One region of the Pseudomonas sp. PS02290 genome, then DNA from elsewhere that is predicted to be linked to it. Evidence: riboswitches for the same ligand, from Rfam matches in the RefSeq annotation. Region 1 holds a riboswitch; the other holds the start of a gene.
What was found. Region 1 has a riboswitch for cobalamin ahead of cobW (cobalamin biosynthesis protein CobW). Riboswitches for the same ligand answer to the same signal wherever they lie in the genome.
Positions count from the first base shown of each region.

Region 2: linked by a shared signal. The riboswitch ahead of cobO (cob(I)yrinic acid a,c-diamide adenosyltransferase) and the one ahead of cobW (cobalamin biosynthesis protein CobW) in region 1 are both predicted to bind cobalamin.

Region 1 covers NZ_JASCOY010000065.1:14,475-22,305, reverse strand. Annotated here, with positions in the region: gene QMX88_RS21845 (ATP-binding protein) at 1-379, opposite strand, end outside; gene cobN (cobaltochelatase subunit CobN) at 468-4,232, opposite strand; gene cobW (cobalamin biosynthesis protein CobW) at 4,235-5,308, opposite strand; cobalamin riboswitch at 5,436-5,667, opposite strand; cobalamin riboswitch at 5,792-6,024, shown strand; gene QMX88_RS21830 (CbtB domain-containing protein) at 6,124-6,333, shown strand; gene QMX88_RS21825 (CbtA family protein) at 6,345-7,064, shown strand; gene QMX88_RS21820 (cobalamin biosynthesis protein) at 7,061-7,495, shown strand; gene cobM (precorrin-4 C(11)-methyltransferase) at 7,698-7,831, shown strand, end outside.
Region 2 covers NZ_JASCOY010000008.1:126,465-134,295, reverse strand. Annotated here, with positions in the region: gene hda (DnaA regulatory inactivator Hda) at 1-600, shown strand, start outside; gene QMX88_RS06885 (NAD-dependent deacylase) at 609-1,382, shown strand; gene QMX88_RS06880 (C40 family peptidase) at 1,449-2,138, shown strand; gene QMX88_RS06875 (C40 family peptidase) at 2,226-2,762, shown strand; cobalamin riboswitch at 2,890-3,115, shown strand; gene cobO (cob(I)yrinic acid a,c-diamide adenosyltransferase) at 3,223-3,834, shown strand; gene QMX88_RS06865 (cobyrinate a,c-diamide synthase) at 3,831-5,132, shown strand; gene bluB (5,6-dimethylbenzimidazole synthase) at 5,298-5,948, shown strand; gene cbiB (adenosylcobinamide-phosphate synthase CbiB) at 5,945-6,853, shown strand; gene cobD (threonine-phosphate decarboxylase CobD) at 6,846-7,831, shown strand, end outside.

The DNA of each region.
Region 1 (7,831 bases):
TGACCCCGCTGGCGGCCACGTCCAGCAGCAGGTCGACCAGATGGTCCGGCAGCAGATTGACCTCATCGACGTACAGCACGCCGCCGTCCGCCCTGGCCAGAACCCCCGGCGAGAATGCCGCGCGGCCTTCGCCCAGCGCCGCGTCGAGGTCCAGCGTGCCGACCAGGCGCTCTTCGGTTGCACCCAGCGGCAGCGTGACGAACTGACCGCTGGCCAGCAGATCCGCCAGCCCTCGGGCCAGGGTCGATTTGGCCATGCCCCGCGGGCCCTCGATCAGCACGCCACCAATTTTCGGGTCGATGGCGGTCAGGCACAGGGCGAGCTTCAGGTCATCGGCACCGACGACGGCAGCGAGGGGAAAATGTGGGGTGTCGGTCATGGTCGGTTCTCGTAAAGCCGCGGGTCAATCACGGTGTTCAATCCAGTCAGGCGTCTGCACGGGCTGCTGTGCAGGCCCTCATTCACGCTCATGACTCTTCGATGTCCAGCAACAGATTCTCCAGCGCCTCGCGGTACTCGCCCGGTTCCTGCCACAGGCCGCGCTGCTGCGCCTCGAGCATGCGCTCGGTCATGTCCCGCAGCGCATCCGGGTTGTGCTGCTGGATGAAATCGCGGGTCGAGGCGTCCAGCAGATAGGCATCGGCCAGGAGCGCGTATTGGTGATCGTCGATCAGCTCGGTGGTAGCGTCGAAGGCGAACAGGAAATCCACCGTCGCCGCCATCTCGAACGCACCCTTGTAGCCGTGGCGCTTGACCCCTTCGATCCACTTCGGGTTGGCCGCCCGGGAGCGCACCACCCGGTTGAGCTCTTCCTTCAGCGTACGGATCTTCGGCAGATCAGGCTGGCTGTGGTCGCCGTGATAACTGGCGACTTTCTCGCCGGACAGGCTTTCCACTGCCGCCAGCATGCCGCCCTGGAACTGGTAGTAATCGTTTGAATCCAGCACATCGTGTTCGCGGTTGTCCTGGTTCTGCAGCACCGCCTGAACCTGGCTCAGCCGCTTGGCAAAACCGTCACGGGCCGGCGTGCCTTCGTCGCTGCCGCCGTAGGCGTAGCCGCCCCAGTTCAGGTAGACCTCGGCGAGGTCTTCGCGGCTCTGCCACAAGCGCCCGTCGATGGCGTTCTGTACCCCTGCGCCATACGCGCCTGGCTTGGCCCCGAAGATGCGCCAGCCAGCCTGCTTCGCCGCTTGCTCGGCATCCAGACCGTCGCGCTGCAATTGCTCGCGCTCCTGGCGCACGCGGGCGGCCAGCGGGTTCATGTCGTCGGGCTCGTCCAGTGCTGCGACGGCCTGCACTGCGGCGTCGAAAAGGCGGATCAGGTTGGCGAAGGCGTCGCGGAAGAAACCGGAGACCCGCAGGGTGACATCGACCCGCGGCCGGTCGAGCAGGCTCAGGGGCAGGATCTCAAAGTCATCGACGCGCTGACTGCCCGTCGCCCACACCGGACGCACGCCCATTAGCGCCATGGCCTGGGCGATGTCATCACCGCCGGTGCGCATGGTCGCCGTACCCCAGACCGAAAGCCCCAGTTGACGTAGATAATCACCATGATCCTGTAAGTGCCTCTCCAGCAACAGATTTGCCGACTGGAAACCAATGCGCCACGCGGTCATGGTCGGCAGATTGCGCACGTCCACGGAGAAGAAGTTGCGCCCGGTGGGCAGCACGTCCAGCCGTCCACGACTGGGGGCGCCGCTCGGCCCGGCCGGGACGAATCGCCCACTTAATGCGCCGAGCAGGTTCGACATCTCGGCAGGACCGCAGGCGTCGAGGCGAGGGATAACCACTTCATGCAGGGACTGAACAACGTCGGACAAGCTGTTGTTTTCTAACCGATTACTGAGAGGCACGCCGCTGGCAATCTGCTCAATCATCTGCGCGGCCAACAGCTCCAGCCGCTCACGGGTATCACCCGTCGTGCGCCATGATTCAGCGCTGACTTCATGTAATGCGTGAGGTTTGTCGCCGGTCCATGGCGCACCGAGATCACAGTCCAGCGGGTCGAAATCCAGCGCCAGCGCCTGACTCAACGCCCGCAGCAGACTGGCCTGACCGCCGCGACCATCGCCGCGAGGCACGCGCACCATGGCCAGCAGCGTGTCGATGCGCAGCCGGCCGGTGGGCGACTCGCCGAATACGTGCAAGCCGTCGCGGATCTGCGACTCCTTCAGGTCGCACAGGTAGGTGTCCAGACGCGGCAGCCACACGGCGGCGTCGGCCTCGCTGTTGGCGTCCCCGTCCATCGCCAGTTCGCGGTCGATGTGGGTCTCGCGCACCAGCCTGAGAATGTCTTTTTGCAGCTCCCTGGCGCGGCGCGGATCAAGCAGCTGCGCTTCGTAATATTCGTCCGCCAGCAGTTCAAGGTCGCGCAACGGACCGTAGGTTTCGGCGCGGGTCAGCGGTGGCATCAAGTGGTCGATGATCACCGCCTGGGTGCGGCGCTTGGCCTGGGCGCCCTCGCCCGGATCGTTGACGATGAACGGGTAGATATTCGGCATCGGGCCAAGGATCGCGTCCGGCCAGCAATACTCGGACAGACCGACGCCTTTGCCCGGCAGCCATTCCAGATTGCCGTGCTTGCCGACGTGGATGACAGCGTGAGCGCCATAGCGTTTGCGCAGCCAGAAGTAAAACGCCAGATAGCCGTGGGGCGGGACCAGATCAGGGTCGTGATACACCGCGCTGTGGTCCACGTTGTAGCCACGCGCCGGTTGAATGCCGACGAAGGTCATGCCGAAACGCAGGCCGGCGATCATCATCCGCCCGTCCCGACACATGGGGTCGGTGTCAGGGGCGCCCCATCGCGCGATGACTGCATCGCGATTGGCTTGCGGCAGCGCTTGAAACGCCGCCCTGTACTCGTCCATGGCCATGCTCTGGTGGCACGGCCGTCGATCGAGGCTGTCCGGGTCATTGGTGACGCCGCCGAGCAAGGCGTGAATCAGCGCAGTACCGGTCTCGGGCAAGTCCTCAACAGGGTAACCCTCCGCCTGCATGGCCTTAAGGATGTTCAGCGCGGCCGCTGGCGTGTCGAGGCCGACGCCGTTGCCGATGCGCCCGTCGCGGGTTGGATAGTTGGCCAGAATCAGCGCTACGCGCTTGTCGGTGTTGGCGGTGCGGGCGAGCAGCACCCAGCGCCGGGCCAGTTCGGCGACGAAATCCATGCGCTCCGGCTGGGCGCGGTAGCAAACCACGTCGGACTGACTGCGCTCGCTGTGCCAGGCCAGGTCCTTGAAGCTGATTGGCCGGCTGATGATGCGCCCGTCCAGTTCCGGCAGCGCGATGTGCATCGCCAGGTCTCGGGGGCCCAGCCCTTGGGCGCTTGCCTGCCAGGCGGGTTCGTTGTCCTGGGCGCAAATGGCCTGAATGACCGGGATGTCTCGGCGAAACGGCCGAACATCCGGCGCTTCCGGGCTGGATTGGGCGAAGCCGGTGGTGTTGAGAATCACCTCGCAATCCACCTCGTCGAGCCAGTCCTGTATCGCGCTCATGCAGCCGGCTTCCTTCAGGCTGGCGACGGCAATCGGCAACGGGTTCAGGCCCTGGGCCGACAAGCGCTCGCAGAACACATCGATGAAGCCGGTGTTGGCAGCCTGCAGGTGGGAGCGATAGAAAAGCACGGCCGCGACCGGCTGATCGGCGCGCCAGTCGGCCTGCCAGCGGGCCAGGTCGGCGTTGGCGTTCTGCGGGTGATAAATCACGGTGCGCGGCAGGGTCTGCGGCTCGGCCCACGGGTAGTCGCCGCCCAGCCAGCGTGTGGCGATGAAATTGAACAGCGCCAGCGCGTTGTGCTTGCCGCCCTGACGCAGGTAATGCCAGAGACGCTCGCGGTCTTCGACGGATTCCGTGCTCAGGCCGCTCAGCTCGGGGTCTGGCCGATCACAGCCCGGGATCAGAATCAGCTTCACGCCTTTCGCGGCCAGCTCCACCAGCCGCTCGACGCCGTAACGCCAGTAGCCGATGCCGCCGTGCAGGGAAATCAGGATGACTTTGGCGTGGCGCAGCACCTCGTCCACGTACAGATCCACCGACGCATGGTTTTGCACCTGCATCGGGTTGGCCAGGCGCAGGCTCGGGTAGCTATCCGGCAATTGCCGCGCGGTTTCAGCCAGCAGCGCCAGATTCGAGTCGGCGCTGCACAGGATCACCAGCTCGGCGGGCGTCTGGCCCAGGTCAGCGATGCTGTCGTCGGGGACGAAGCCGCCGGGCTGTGTACGCAGCAGGTGCATGGTTAGCCTTTTATGCCTGAGACTGCGTCGCGCAATTGCGCTTCAAGGACGCCGGCGTCGAGTTCCTGGCCGATCAGCACCAAGTGGGTTTCCCGGGCTTCGTCTGCTTTCCAGGCGCGGTCGAAATGCTTGTCGAAACGCGTGCCGACACCTTGCACCAACAAGCGCATGGGTTTGCCGGGAATGGCGGCGAAGCCTTTGACACGCAGGATGCCGTGCTGGACGACGGCCTGGGTCAGCGCGTCGAGCAACAGCGATTCGTCGGCCTGGGGAAGCGTGATGGAAATCGAGTCGAAGGCGTCATGGTCGTGATCATCATGATCGTCGCCTTCGTGGTGATCGTGGTGGGTCTTGCGCCCGTCGATGTGCAGCTCGGATTCGGCGCCCAGGCCCAGCAATACGCTGATCGGCAGCTGGCCCCTGTTCGCTTCGACGATCTTCACCGCCGGCGGCAGTTCTTCGGCGACTTCGGCACGCACGGCGGCGAGAGCATCCGCGTCGAGCATGTCGGCCTTGTTCAGCACGACGAGGTCGGCGCTGGCCAGTTGGTCGGCGAACAGTTCGTGCAGCGGCGATTCGTGATCCAGGTTCGGATCGAGCTTGCGCTGGGCGTCGACTTGGTCCGGGAACGCGGCGAAGGTGCCTGCGAGCACGGCCGGGCTGTCGACTACGGTGATCACGGCGTCGACGGTGCAGGCGTTGCGGATTTCCGGCCACTGGAAGGCTTGGACCAGGGGTTTCGGCAGGGCCAGACCCGAGGTTTCGATGAGGATGTGATCGAGGTCGCCACGACGGGCAACCAGTTCCTGCATCACCGGGAAAAACTCTTCCTGAACGGTGCAGCACAGGCAGCCGTTGGCCAGTTCGTACACGCGACCGACGGCTTCTTCTTCGGTGCAGCCGATGGTGCATTGCTTGAGGATGTCGCCATCGATGCCCAGTTCGCCGAATTCATTGACGATGACGGCGATGCGTCGGCCTTCGGCGTTGTCGAGCATGTGCCGCAGCAAGGTGGTTTTGCCCGAGCCGAGAAAGCCGGTGACGATGGTGACGGGGAGTTTGGCCAGTGTTTTCATCGGTTGCCCTCAGGCGTGCGGCGGGGCAACGAGGACGAAAGCAGCGCAGGCCGGTGGAAGCAGGCGCGCGGTTCGATTCGCCACCGGATCACCCCGCCCGGTTGTAGTGGAATTCCTCGGCCGCTTGCAGGCGGTCCGATTCGAGGCAGGTCTCCTGGCTCACGGCGGCCGGTCGCTGATAGGCATCATCAGGCGACCGGTATTCATCGCGCCTTCCCGCTCGCGCAGTGGCTGTGCAATGAAGCTGTCCGTTTACAGTTGCGGGGGCAGCTGCGGCTTGATACCGCATTCCCTTCTTAGCGCCGGTGGCCTTGGTAGTTGATAAAGGCGCCCGGCGAACCTCAAGTGCGCAAGGCTACGCAGTGACTGGAGGCCGGTCAATCGCGCTTTGCAATGATCGCCGCACCAATTGACGCACCGATCGCTGCATTGATTGACGCATCGGCTGAAGGGCCGATTGACGAGCCAAACAGCCCGTGGTCTGCTACACACCTTGTTACGGGTGCCCTTCACAGGGTGAAACGGGAAACCGGTGCGTACAGACCTTCGGGTGTGTATCAGTCCGGTGCTGCCCCCGCAACGGTAAGCGAGTGAAGAGTCAGATCCACTGTGTCGGCAACGATATGGGAAGGCGATTCTTGAAGGCACGACGGCTGTCACGGCTGATGCATGTGCCCCTCGCGAGCCCGGAGACCGGCCCGATAACGCTACATAACACAACCCGCGGTGGGCGGGCGCTGTTGATCACTGCCGGCCTTCGCCTGCGGAGTCTTCGCGTCTTTCCGTCCGCTGAATCCACTTCAGAGGGAAGCGCCATGTCCATCAGCACACCCCGCCAGACGTCCGGCACCAGCACAAACACCACAACAGCCGTGACCGCCACCCAAAGCCAGCGCCTTGTCGCCGCCGTCAGCGCGATGTTTCTCGGTGCGTTTCTGGTGTACTTCGCCGGTTTCTCCCACATCGATGCGGTGCACAACGCAGCACACGACACCCGCCACAGCTCCGCCTTCCCGTGCCATTGAGACCCGCCGCCATGTTCAAGCGAATTGCGCAAACGGCCGGGTTCACCGGACTGCTCGCCGCCCTGTTGTTGACGCTGCTGCAGAGCTTCTCGGTGGCGCCACTGATCCTGCAGGCGGAGACCTACGAAAAGGCCCCGGCTGCTGAGATGCACGAGCACGCCGAGGGTGCGATGGCCGGCCACGTCCATGACGCCGAAGCCTGGGAGCCGGAAGACGGCTGGCAGCGCGTGCTGTCCACCACCGGCGGCAATCTGGTGGTCGCGGTCGGCTTCGCCCTGATGCTGGCGGCGCTGTACACCCTGCGTACGCCGACCAGTGCCCGCGAAGGCGTGCTGTGGGGGTTGGCCGGTTATGCGGTGTTCGTGCTGGCGCCCACTCTCGGTTTGCCGCCCGAGCTGCCCGGCACTGTCGCGGCAGACCTGACACAACGGCAGATCTGGTGGGTCGGCACCGCCGCCTCCACGGCTGCAGGCCTGGCGTTGATCGTGTTTGCCCGGCACTGGCTGTTGAAGGCCTTGGGCGCGGTGATCCTGGTGGTGCCGCATATCGTCGGCGCGCCGCAACCGGCGGTGCATTCGGCACTGGCGCCGGAAGCCCTTGAAGCGCAATTCAAGATCGCGTCGCTGCTGACCAATGCGGTTTTCTGGATTGCCCTGGGCTGGATCAGCGCCTGGTTGTTTCGGCGCAATGAAGCGACCGCGACGCACGTCGGTTTGAAGCCTGCTCTGTGAATGAAGTGCGCGATCGGCCGCTGTGGGTGGTCGGTCTGGGCTGCCAGCGCGGCTGTTCGGCGCTGGAGCTTCGGCAGTTGATGGAGGATGGGTTGCGGGAGGGTCGTCTTCAGCTGAAAGACGTTGCCGCCCTCGCCTCCATTGACGGCAAGTCGGCTGAGGTAGGGCTGCTGGTACTGGGTCATGAGCTGGGGCTGACGATCGGGTTTTTCAGCGCGGGTGATCTGGCGGCTTACGAGGCACAGCTGACTTACCGTTCGGACATAGCTTTCGAACGCACCGGCTGCTACGGCGTGGCAGAAAGCGCGGCGCTGGCGATGGTGACACGGTTGACCGGCGCGCCCGCGACCTTGGTCATCCCCCGCCGAAAAAGCCCCCACGCGACCTTTGCTCTGGCAACCGCAAACGTTAGGGTTGGAGCAATCTCATAGGCCGGCTCAACCTTGTAGGACCGGCTAGAACTGTAGGACCGGCTTTAGCCGGGAAGGCGTCAGTGGTCCCACCGCAGATTTTGCTGGTGTGCCCGAGGGCCCCTTCCCGGCTAAAGCCAGTCCTACAAAGTCAGACCGAGTGCGCTCAGGGAGAATGCATCCGACGAGCCACTGCTCAAATGAACCCCAATCAGGACACCCCATGACTGTTTTTTTCATCGGCGCCGGCCCCGGCGATCCGGACCTGATCACTGTCAAAGGCCAGCGGCTGATCCGCTCCTGCCCGGTGATCATTTACGCCGGTTCCCTGGTGCCTGAAGCGGTGCTGGAAGGTCA
Region 2 (7,831 bases), on a different contig from region 1:
CTGTGCGAAGCCGAGGCCGGCTGGACGGAAAGCCTCATCTATCTGTGGGGCAAGAACGGGGTAGGGCGCACGCACCTGTTGCAGGCTGCCTGCCTGCGATTCGAACAGATGGGCGAGCCAGCGGTTTATCTGCCGATGGCCGAGCTGCTCGATCAGGGCATCGGCCTGTTCGATCATCTGGAGCAGTACGAACTGGTGTGCCTCGATGACCTTCAGGCGGTGGTTGGCAAGCCTGAATGGGAAGAGGCCTTGTTCCACCTGTTCAACCGGCTGCGCGACAGTGGCCGACGCTTGCTCATCGCCGCGTCATGCTCGCCCCGGGAGCTGCCGGTCAAGCTGGCGGACTTGAAATCACGGCTGACCATGGCGCTGGTGTTCCAGATGCGCCTGTTGTCCGACGAAGAAAAACTCCGCGCCCTGCAATTGCGCGCGTCCCGCCGGGGCCTGCACCTCACCGACGAAGTGGGGCATTTCATCCTCACCCGCGGCAAGCGCAGCATGAGTGCGCTGTTCGACCTGCTTGAACAGCTCGATCAAGCCTCACTGCAGGCCCAGCGCAAGCTGACCATTCCGTTCCTGAAAGAAACCCTCGGTTGGTAAGCGCGTCCGTGGTCGATCAGGCTTTGGTCCTGCAAACCGCCGCGGCCCTGCGCCATGCCACACGCATCCTGATCATCACCGGTGCTGGCCTTTCGGCGGATTCGGGTTTGCCGACCTATCGCGGTGTCGGTGGTCTGTACAACGGCGAGACCGACGACGGCCTGCCGATCGAAATGGCGTTGTCCGGCCCGATGCTGCGTCGTGATCCGGCGCTGTGCTGGAAATACATTGCACAATTGGGCAGCGCTTGCCTGGGCGGACGTCCCAATGCGGCGCACTATGCCATCGCCGAATTGCAGCGGCGCAAGCCGGAATGCTGGGTGTTGACGCAAAACGTCGACGGCTATCATCGCGCTGCGGGCAGTCCGCCAGAACGCCTGATCGAAATTCATGGCCAGTTGGCGCCGCTCTACTGTCAATCTTGTGGCGCCGAGGATCCGCTGTTGAGCGAGCGCCTCAACCGACCACTGCCACCGCTGTGCGCCCGCTGCACTGGCGTTTTGAGGCCATCGGTGGTGTTGTTTGAGGAGATGTTGCCAGAGTTGGCACTGAACGTGCTTCAGGAAGAGATGGCAAAAGGCTTTGACGCTGTGCTCAGCATTGGAACCACCGCCAGCTTCCCATACATTCATGAGCCCATGCTGCGCGCTCGGGTGACGGGAGGCTTTACTGCCGAGATAAACCCTTCGCCGACCGATCATTCCGCGCACATGGATGCGTTTCTGCGGTGTAGAGCCTTAGAAGTGATGGACGACATCGTAAGTCACATTTGTTTCGATTGAATTTGCAAATGGGTACGATTGAAGGCATAGTCTCGGCTTCTTTACACTTCAGCCACGGTCGTGCACATGCTAAACCGCTTCGCACCCCTCGTGCCTCTCGCACTCGTAACGCTGTTGTTCGGCTGTGCGGCCCAGATGCCGACGTCGCAACAACAGTCGCAAAGCCCCCAGTTCCGGGACTCTGCCACCGCTCAATCCGCCAGCAATCGTGCCGATTACGCATCCTCCGTACTGGATGACGAAGTCGCCACCGAAGACGAGCTCGCTCAATTTGCCGATAACAAGCCGTACCGCCTGCCGGTTCTGGCTGACAGCATCCTCGAGCGCGGCAAATCCCTGATAGGCACTCGCTATCGCTTCGGCGGCACGTCGACCACCTCTGGTTTCGACTGCAGCGGTTTCATCGGTTATCTCTTCCGCGAAGAGGCGGGCATGAGCCTGCCGCGTTCCTCCCGCGAAATGATCAACATCGACGCCCCTCTCGTTAAACGCAATGACCTCAAGCCAGGCGACCTGCTGTTCTTCAGCACTGCCGGCCGTGGTCGTGTCAGCCATGCGGGCATCTACCTGGGCGATGATCAATTCATCCACTCCAGCAGCCGCCGCAGCGGTGGTGTCCGCGTCGACAGCCTCGACGATGCTTACTGGGCCAAGACGTTCATCGAAGCCAAACGCGCGCTGGCGATGGCACCCTCAACGGTACCTGCAACCACCACCGCGATGAGCTCGACTACAATCAAGCGCCAAACCCGTTAATTCCGGGCGCGCAAAGGGCTAACCCCTCTTGCGCGCGACCCCGGCCCTCGGCAAAGTAAGCTGCATCCCGCACAGGTTGTCGTGTTTATGTCGTTAACGGTTCGCCTGATCGTCGCCTCTCTGGCTGTGCTGCTGGCCGCATGTTCCAGCACTCCACCGCCTGCTCCACGCAAGGTCGTCTACCGGCCTGTGGTCTCCGCTCCTCCCCAGTTTTCTTCACCGCTCGCCGACGACGTTCTGTTGCGCGCGATCGGCCTCGTTGGCACGCCCTATCGCTGGGGCGGCAACACGCCTGATTCGGGTTTCGATTGCAGCGGCCTGATCGGCTATGTCTACCACGACGCTGCCGGTATCACCTTGCCGCGATCCACGCGGGAAATGATCACCCTGCGTGGCCCGGACATCGACCGCAGCCAGTTACAGACCGGTGATCTGGTGTTCTTCGCCACGGGCGGCGGCTCCCACGTCAGCCACGCCGGCATCTACGTCGGGGAAGGGCGATTCGTTCATGCACCGGCCACCGGCGGCACCGTCAAACTCGACAGCCTGGACAAGCCTTATTGGCAAAAGGCCTGGCTGAATGCCAAGCGCGTTATCCAGCCGTCGAACTTGGCCAGGCAATAGTCGTTTTTGAGGCAACGTGTTCATGGGCTGTTGCTGCAGGAACACCTGTGCACTCCAGGGTGAGATCCCGTTAACCCGTGGGCGCTCTGCCCACGGGTCGATTGACGCTCCCCAGTCAACCCTCTAACCTTCGCGCCATGTTTCAGGTGCCCGGGACCTTGTTGGTCCACAGGGTGAAACAGGGAAGCCGGTGCGATTGCTCGTGCGATCAATTCCGGCGCTGCCTCCGCAACGGTAAATGAGTCAAGGCCACGCACAATGCCACTGTGTTCGCTGAGCATGGGAAGGCGCCTGGCCTGCCACGGTTGTGGCAACTCATGAGTCCGGAGACCGGCCTGATCCATCGAACAGCATCACGGAGGGCGATGCTCTGCTGCAGGCCGGGCCTTGTCCGGTGCCTGCTGACAGTCTTTGCCTGTGCCCTCCGTTTGCCACACCTGCCCTCAAGCGGAGAGCTGAGATGAGCGAATCCCCCGAACGTGACGAACGCCACCTGGCGCGCATGCTGCGCAAAAAGGCGGTGATGGACGAGCGCATTTCCAGCGCGCCAAATGAATGCGGATTGCTGTTGGTCCTGACCGGCAACGGCAAAGGCAAAAGCAGCTCGGCCTTCGGCATGCTGGCCCGCGCCATGGGCCATGGCATGCAGTGCGGCGTCGTGCAGTTCATCAAAGGCCGCCACAGCACCGGCGAAGAGCTGTTCTTCCGCCGCTTTCCCGAACAAGTGCGTTACCACGTGATGGGCGAGGGCTTCACCTGGGAAACCCAGGACCGCCAGCGTGACATTGCCGCGGCCGAAGCCGCCTGGGCCGTGACCCGGGAAATGCTCAAGGACGCCTCTATCGGCATGGTCGTGCTTGATGAGCTGAACATTGCCCTCAAGCACGGCTATCTGGACCTGGAGCAGGTGCTGAGCGATTTGCAGGCACGCCCGCCGATGCAGCACGTGATCGTCACCGGTCGCGGGGCGAAGCAGGAACTGATCGACTTGTCCGATACCGTTTCCGATATCGGCGTGGTCAAGCATGCCTTTCAAGCCGGCATCAAGGCGCAGAAAGGCATCGAACTGTGAGTGAGCGCCAGCCCCGGCACTGCCCGGCAGTATTGATCGCCGCGCCCGCGTCCGGTCAGGGCAAAACCACCGTCACCGCCGCACTGGCCCGTCTGCATCGCAATCAGGGGCGCAAGGTGCGGGTGTTCAAATGCGGGCCGGACTTTCTCGACCCGATGATTCTCGAACGCGCCAGCGGCCATCCGGTGTACCAACTGGACATGTGGATGATCGGCGAGGCCGAAAGCCGGCGCCTGTTGTGGGAAGCCGCCGCCGACGCCGACCTGATCCTCATCGAAGGCGTCATGGGCTTGTTCGACGGTACGCCGTCCAGCGCAGACCTGGCCCGGCGTTTCGGCGTGCCGGTGCTGGGGGTGATTGACGGCACGGCCATGGCCCAGACCTTTGGCGCCCTGGCGCTGGGGTTGGCGCGCTATCAGCCGGATCTGCCATTCGCCGGCGTGCTGGCCAATCGCGTCGGCACAGTGCGCCACGCGCAGTTGCTCGAAGGCAGCCTGACCGAAGGCCTGCGCTGGTACGGCGCGTTGTCCCGTGAAACCGGCATTGAGCTGCCCAGCCGGCACCTCGGGCTGGTTCAGGCGAGCGAACTGAATGATCTGGACATGCGCCTCGACGCTGCTGCCACCGCGCTGGCCAGCACCTGCGACGCCACGTTGCCACCGTCCGTGACCTTTACCGCGCCGGAATTCGTGCCGGCCGAACCGCTGCTGGCCGGCGTGAAAATCGCCATCGCCCACGACGAGGCGTTTGCGTTTTTCTACGGTGCCAGCCTCGACCTGTTGCGGGAGATGGGCGCCGAACTGTCGTTCTTTTCGCCGATCCGCGACCGCGAATTACCCGACGCCGACAGCCTGTATCTGCCGGGCGGTTACCCGGAACTGCATCACACGGCGCTGGCGGAAAACCACAGCATGCTCGCCGCGATTCGCGCGCACCACGCCGCCGGCAAACCCTTGCTCGCCGAATGCGGCGGGATGTTGTATCTGCTCGATGCCCTGACCGATGTCGACGGCCAGCGCGCCGAAGGGGTGGGCTTGCTCAAGGGGGAAGCCGTGATGCAAAAGCGTCTGGCCGCCCTGGCCCTGCAATCGGTCGAGCTGCCGGAAGGCACCCTGCGCGGCCACACCTATCACCACTCCCTGACCAGCACCGAGCTGACTCCCATCGCCCGCGGCCTCAGCCCCAATGGCGGGCGCGGCGCCGAAGCGGTGTACCGCGAAGGGCGCATGACTGCGTCCTACGTGCATTTCTACTTCCCCTCGAATCCCCAGGCGATGGCGGCGCTGTTTTTGCCATGAGCCCATCTAATTCAACCGCCGCATTCTGTGGGAGCGAGCCTGCTCGCGAAGTGGGCGCGTCCGATCCCACTCCTTGTCTGAAAAACCGCTTTCGCGAGCAAGCTCACTCCTACATGGGGCGCATCGCAGGTGATTGCTGTGTTTCACGCGCGGGACAGGCGAGCCATGACTGAACACACCTTCACTGACCCCGAACGCGCCGCCGTTTACCGCGCCATCGCCGAGCGTCGCGACATGCGTCACTTCTGCGGGGGCACCGTCGCGCCGGAGTTGCTGGCCCGTCTGCTCGAAGCCGCCCACCACGCGCCGAGCGTCGGTTTGATGCAGCCGTGGCGTTTCCTGCGCATCACCGATCCGGCCTTGCGCACGCAGATTCAGGCGCAGGTGGAGGAGGAACGCATTCGCACCGCCGAAGCCTTGGGCGAGCGGTCCGACGATTTCATGAAGCTGAAGGTCGAGGGCATCAGCGACTGCGCCGAGGTATTGGTCGCTGCGTTGATGGACGACCGCGACAAACACATCTTCGGCCGCCGGACCCTGCCGGAAATGGACATGGCGTCGTTGTCTTGCGCGATCCAGAACCTCTGGCTGGCGGCCCGTGCCGAGGGCCTGGGCATGGGCTGGGTGTCGCTGTTCGATCCCCAGGCCCTGGCGGATCTGCTGAAGATGCCAACCGGTTCAAAACCCCTGGCGATCCTGTGCCTCGGCCCGGTCAAGGAATTTTACCCGGCGCCGATGCTGGTGCTGGAGGGCTGGGCGCAGCCGCGCGCGTTGCAAGAGTTGGTCTACGAGAACACATGGGGAGTGATTGCATGAGTGTGGCGTTATTGAGCGTCGCCGGGGTCGCGCTGGACGCGTTGCTCGGCGAGCCAAAACGGAACCACCCGCTGGTGGCGTTCGGCCGTTTTGCCGAGCGCATCGAACAGCGCCTGAATGCTGCCGGCCGGGGCTGGCGCAGCCATGGCGTGACGGCGTGGTTCATCGCCGTGATTCCGCTGACCCTGATCGCCACGTTGCTCAGCTGGCTGCCGTTCGTTGGCTGGCTGGTGGAAGTGCTGGCGCTGTACTGCGCGTTGGGTCTGCGCAGTCTGGGCGAGCACGTCGAGCCGGTCGCCCAGGCGCTGCGCAGCGACGATCTGCCCGAAGCGCGTCGGCGCGTCGGCTATCTGGTCAGTCGCCAGACCGCCGAGCTGGACAGCACCGAAGTGGCCCGTGCGGCCACCGAATCGGTGCTGGAAAACGGCAGCGACGCGGTGTTCGCGGCGATCTTCTGGTTCGTCGTGCTGGGCGCGCCGGGCGTTGTGCTCTATCGCCTGAGCAACACCCTCGACGCCATGTGGGGCTATCGCAACGAGCGCTTCGAACGCTTCGGCTGGGCGGCGGCGAAAATCGACGACTTGCTCAACTACATTCCTGCACGATTGGTGGCGTTGACCTACGCGCTGCTGGGCAACACCCGACTGGCCCTGCGCTGCTGGCGCACCCAGGCCCCGAAGTGGGACAGCCCCAACGCAGGCCCGGTGATGGCCGCCGGCGCCGGTGCGCTGGGCGTCGAGCTGGGTGGCCCGGCGATTTATCACGGCGAGCTGCATGAGCGCGCGACCCTGGGCGAAGGCGTGCCGGCGGACGCGGACTCCATCGATCGAGGCTGGCAACTGGTGCAGCGCGGCGTGTGGCTGTGGTTGCTGATTTTGTGTCTGGGGACAGAATTCTATGCTTGAACACGGCGGCCGATTGCGTGGCGCAGTCCTGAAATATGGCATTGATGAGGCGGACTGGCTGGACCTGTCCAGCGGGATTTCGCCGTGGTCGTGGCCAATCCCGGCGATCCCGGAAGCGGCCTGGGCGCGCCTGCCGGAAACCGATGACGGTCTGGAAGCCGCCGCCCGCCGCTACTACGGCGCCACGGACGTACTGCCGGTGGCCGGTTCCCAAGCGGCGATTCAGGCGCTGCCGCGTCTGCGCCAGGCCGGCAAGGTCGGTGTGCTGTCGCCCTGCTACGCCGAGCACGCCGAGGCCTGGCGCAACACCGGTTTTCTGGTGCGCGAAGTGCTTGAGCACGAAGTGGAGCGGTTCATCGACACCCTTGATGTGCTCGTCGTGGTCAACCCGAACAACCCCACCGGCCTGAGCCTCACGCCCGAACGCCTGCTGGAATGGCACACGCGGCTGGCCCAGCGTGGTGGTTGGCTGGTGGTCGACGAAGCGTTCATGGACAACACGCCGGAGTTGAGCCTGGCGGCTTACACCCAGCGTTCGGGGCTCATCGTATTGCGCTCGTTCGGCAAGTTCTTCGGGCTGGCCGGTGTGCGCCTGGGTTTTGTGCTGGCGGAGCCGCGCTTTCTCAAAGTCATGGCGCGGCAGATCGGACCTTGGTCCGTCAGCGGGCCAACCCGCATCATCGGTCAGGCCTGTCTCAACGACGTGGCCGGGCATCAACGCCAGCGCCAGCGCACCGAGCAGGCCAGTCAGCGTCTGGTTGATGTGCTCAGCCGCCACGGCTTCGCGCCCAAGGGCGGCTGCGCGCTGTTTCAGTGGCTGATCACGCCGCTGGCGGAAGAACTGTATGAGTTCTGCGCACACCGGGGCATCCTTCTGCGGCTTTTTATTAACAACAGCAACAACAACAGCAGCCTGCGTTTCGGCCTGCCCCGCGAGGACGCCGACTGGCAGCGTCTGGAACAGGCACTGAGCGAATT